One region of the Rhizobium sp. WSM1274 genome, then DNA from elsewhere that is predicted to be linked to it. Evidence: predicted binding sites of a transcription regulator. Region 1 holds the regulator's gene; the other holds the start of a gene.
What was found. Region 1 encodes PhoB, which activates phosphate uptake and scavenging genes when phosphate is short. Its sites were predicted from a motif close to TGTCATNNANCTGTCAT; they were not measured.
Positions count from the first base shown of each region.

Region 2: the regulator PhoB is predicted to act here: its motif matches at 1,186-1,202, upstream of N2600_RS17250 (acid phosphatase).

Region 1 covers NZ_CP104138.1:186,197-188,397, forward strand. The annotation lists gene phoU (phosphate signaling complex protein PhoU) at 1-364, shown strand, start outside; gene phoB (phosphate regulon transcriptional regulator PhoB) at 512-1,195, shown strand; gene N2600_RS00950 (GcrA family cell cycle regulator) at 1,452-1,985, opposite strand.
Region 2 covers NZ_CP104138.1:3,431,807-3,434,007, reverse strand. The annotation lists gene N2600_RS17255 (hybrid sensor histidine kinase/response regulator) at 1-1,073, opposite strand, end outside; gene N2600_RS17250 (acid phosphatase) at 1,253-2,201, shown strand, end outside.

The DNA.
Region 1 (2,201 bases):
TCCCCGCAAGCTCGCCCGCGGCCTTGAGCATCTGTCCGAGCTGGCGCTCGTCCAGCTCAAGGAAGTGCTCGACGTCTACACCAATCGTTCCGCCGACAAGGCGAATGCGATCCGCGAACGCGACAACGAGATCGACGCGATGTACACGTCGCTGTTCCGCGAGCTCCTGACCTACATGATGGAAGATCCGCGCAACATCACCAGCTGCACGCATCTTCTCTTCTGCGCCAAGAACATCGAGCGCATCGGCGACCACGCCACCAATATCGCCGAAACGATCTTTTACATGACGACAGGCGCGCAGCCGGAAGGCGACCGTCCGAAGGACGACAGCGCCAACACCGTCGGCGCGGTCACGGAATAACCGTCCGGGCCAGTCGCCCGGACCAGTCAATTGCGTGCGCGCCCGTCCGGGCGCGCAAAGAGGTCGCAGCCAATTTCTGAGTTTGCGCAGGATGCATTGCTTAAATCACCCCCGGTTTAAGGATCATGCGCGAGGAGACCGATACGCATGATCCCGAGAGTTGCAGTTGTTGAAGACGAGGAAGCCCTCAGCGTGCTTCTTCGCTACAATCTCGAAGCGGAAGGCTTCGAGGTCGATACCATTCTTCGTGGCGACGAAGCCGAAATGCGGCTTCAGGAGCGCACTCCCGATCTTCTCATCCTCGATTGGATGCTGCCCGGCGTCTCGGGCATCGAGCTCTGCCGGCGGCTGCGCATGCGGCCGGAAACCGAGCGCCTGCCGATCATCATGCTGACGGCGCGCGGCGAAGAGAGCGAGCGCGTCCGCGGATTGTCGACGGGCGCCGACGATTACGTCGTCAAGCCCTTCTCGACCCCCGAGCTCGTTGCCCGCGTCAAGGCGATGCTGCGCCGCGCCCGTCCCGAGGTGCTGTCGACGGTGCTGAAATGCGGTGACATCGAGCTCGACCGCGAGACCCATCGCGTCCATCGCAAGACCCGTGAAGTCCGCCTCGGCCCCACCGAATTCCGCCTGCTGGAATTCCTGATGTCGTCGCCGGGCCGGGTCTTCTCCCGCTCGCAGCTGTTGGATGGCGTCTGGGGCCACGATATCTATGTCGACGAGCGCACCGTCGACGTCCATGTCGGCCGCCTGCGCAAGGCGCTGAATTTCTCCAACATGCAGGACGTTATCCGCACCGTCCGCGGCGCCGGCTATTCGATGGAAGCCTGAGGGCTTCCGTTCTGGTTACTGACAAGGGCTCGTGCTAACGTCTGCCCCTCACCCTAACCCTCTCCCCGTAAGCGGGGCGAGGGGACGTGCCCCGCGAAAGGTTGGTGGGGATGGAGAGGGTGCGGCATGTCCCTTCGCCCCGCAAGCGGGGAGAAGGTGCCGGCAGGCGGATGAGGGGCAGCCATCCGCACGGACCAAAATTGCATAAAAAACGGGCCACTCGGCCCGTTTCGTCATTCTAGCAATGATCACCCGTTCAGCTGGCCCGGGCTGCCGCCCGGCGGCGTTCGTTGACCGGCTGGTAGGCAAGCTTCTGGTGATAGCCGCAATAAGGCGAATTGTCGGGGGACTCGCAGCCGCAGAAATGGAAGTCGTCCTTCAGCGGATCGCCGACCGGCCACTTGCAGGTGCGTTCGGTCAGCTCCGTCAGGCCGAGGCGTCGGGAAATCGGCACCACCACATTGCCTCTCGGCACATATTCCATTTCCTCGATCGTTTCGATCTCGATCTCTTCCTTCAGCATGGTCGCGCCCTGCTGGCGGGTAACGGTGCGGGTCGTGACCCGTGAGGCGTAGTTCGGCGCGCGCGGCGCCGAGGTATTGCGCTTCGGCGTTCGCGCCGCGGTGTTGGTGCCGCCGGCCTTGGCACGGCCGGGGAGGCACAGCCGATGCACTTTGCCGATGACCGCGTTTCTGCTGACCCCGCCAAGCTGCGCAGCGATCTGGCTGGCGCTCAGTCCTTCGGCCCAAAGTTTCTTGAGTTTCTCGACCCGCTCGTCTGTCCAGTTCATGCCCTGTCTCCACCTTCTGCGTTGGTGATGGCAGAATCCCTCACCGTTGTCCCGGGAGCTCCGAAACAAGAAACGCTTGATCAATTTTGGTGACTAGTTCCGCCGCATGCAGTCTAGTAATTGATCTTTAACCTAGTGTGAGCCTGACTCCGTGACAAGAGTCGCATGAATCCGGATGAATCGAATTCGTAGTTTTCCCCAACTTGCTGCCCCTGC
Region 2 (2,201 bases), 1.7 Mb from region 1:
TGGGTCAGCCGCGAGAAGAAGTTCGACCAGGCGAGCGAGCCGGCATAGGCGTTCATCACGTTGATCTTCAGCTGCGAGACGACGACGAAAGCGGCCATCAACAGCAGCGCGGCATTGTGCCAGGGGACCATGTAGCCGAAGGCGGTCAGATACATTTGCGCCGGGTCGGCGGCGCGATCGAGGGGGACGCCCGAGGTGAAGGTCAGCACGACCAGAAATGAACCGGCAAGCAGCTTCGGCGCGCCGATGATGACCCAGCCGGGCCCGGCGAGAAAGATCGCCAGGCGGTGGCGCCACTTGCGCTGCGGGTCCGGCGGCAGGAAGCGCAGGAAGTCGGCCTGTTCGCCGATCTGCGACATCAGCGCCAGGATGACGGCGGAGGCAGCGCCGAATTCCACCAGATCGAATTCGGCGATGGTGCCGGGCGGACCGGAGGCATGGCGGATGCCGGCGAAGGCGCGCCAGAGATCGAATTTTTCCCAGTCCGACAAGGCGATGAAGATCAAGGGAAGGATATTCAGCACGATCCAAAAGGGCTGGGTCATCAGCTGGAACTTGCTGATCAGCCGCACGCCGTGCGTCACCAGCGGGATTACCATGACGGCGCTGATGATGTAGCCGATCCAGAGCGGGATGCCGAGGGTGAGCTCCAGCGCGCCGGACATGATCGATGCCTCGATCGCAAACAGCATGAAGGTGAAGCTCGCATAGATCAGCGAGGTGATAGTCGAGCCGATATAGCCGAAGCCCGCGCCACGCGTCAGAAGATCGATGTCGACGCCGTGGCGGATGGCGTAGCGGCTGATCGGCAGGCCGATCGCCAGCATGGCGACCGAGGCGACGATAATGGCGTAAAAGGCGTTGGTCGTGCCGTAGGAAAGAGTGATCGCGCCGCCGATCGCCTCCAGCGCCAGAAAGGAGATCGCGCCGATCGCCGTCTGCGAGATCCGCTGCGAGGAGAAATGGCGAGCGCTCTTTGCGGTGAAGCGCAACGCGTAATCTTCCAGCGTCTGGTTGGCGACCCAGCGATTGTATTCGCGTCTCACCGGAATGATGCGTTGGCGCGCTGCCATGTCTTCCTTTCCGGCATTCCGGTTGGGCTCATCGTCTCTCCGGCAGTTTTGGCGGGATGGTTGGGAAAGGCAAGAGGCGGGCACCGACAGGTTCACAGAATGGCAATATTTTTGCAATTGATCTGTCACATGAGAGCTCTAACTCTCCCGGCGTTCGTTCAAACATTTCGGGTATCACCATGTCTGTTTTAAGCCTTTGCCGCCTGAGCACCGCCCTCGTCTGCCTTCTTTCCATCGTGCCATCACTTGCCAGCGCCGAGCAGGCGACGGCGGCGAAAGCGCCTTATGCGCAGGCCGGAAACACCAACAAACGCGGTGACGCCTGCTTCTCGACGGTGGACACCAATGCCGCCGTTCATCTTCTCTCCGGCTTCCTCGAAATCTGGACCCCGCGCACGCCTTTCGTCGATGCGGGTGTCGAAGCCCCGGCCAAGGATAATTGCCCGGCGGTCGCCAAGACGGATTGGGACGGCATTCCGTCCAGCAAGACCGACGGCCATATCGTCAACCAGGCCGTCCATGACGCCAACATCGCCTATGTCGTCAAAGCGACGCGGGCGCGGACGGCCGATCAGGCCGTCGCCGCCTATCTCGACGATCGGCGCGGCAAGAATGCCAGCATCGTCGATGGCCTCGGTCCGCTGACGGATGCCTGGAAGGCCGGCTCGAAGCAGACCACCACGATCACCGAGGTGGCAGCCGATGCGACGACGGTCAAATATGATGACAAGGGCAACAATCGCGGCGCCGGCAGCAAGCCGGACGCGGAAAACAAGATCGACGCCAACCCCGACATGGGACTTGCTATCGACTTCATCAACGCCGCCAGCGGTGACGGCTCGACAGAGCCGGCCAAACGCTATTTCAAATATGCCCGCCCCTACCGCTGGAGCCAGGACGTATCGGTCGTCCCAACGCTGGAGCCGGCCAAGGGCGGCAAGCCGGCCGAGGACGGCGGTTTCCCGAGCGGGCATACGGCGGAAGCCTGGCGGGATGCACTGGCCATGGCCTATCTCGTGCCGCAACGCTTTCAGGAAATGATCACGCGTGCCAGCGAGCTGGGCGAAGACCGCATCCTCGCCGGCATGCATTCTCCTCTCGACGTGATAGGCGGCCGCATGCTCGGCA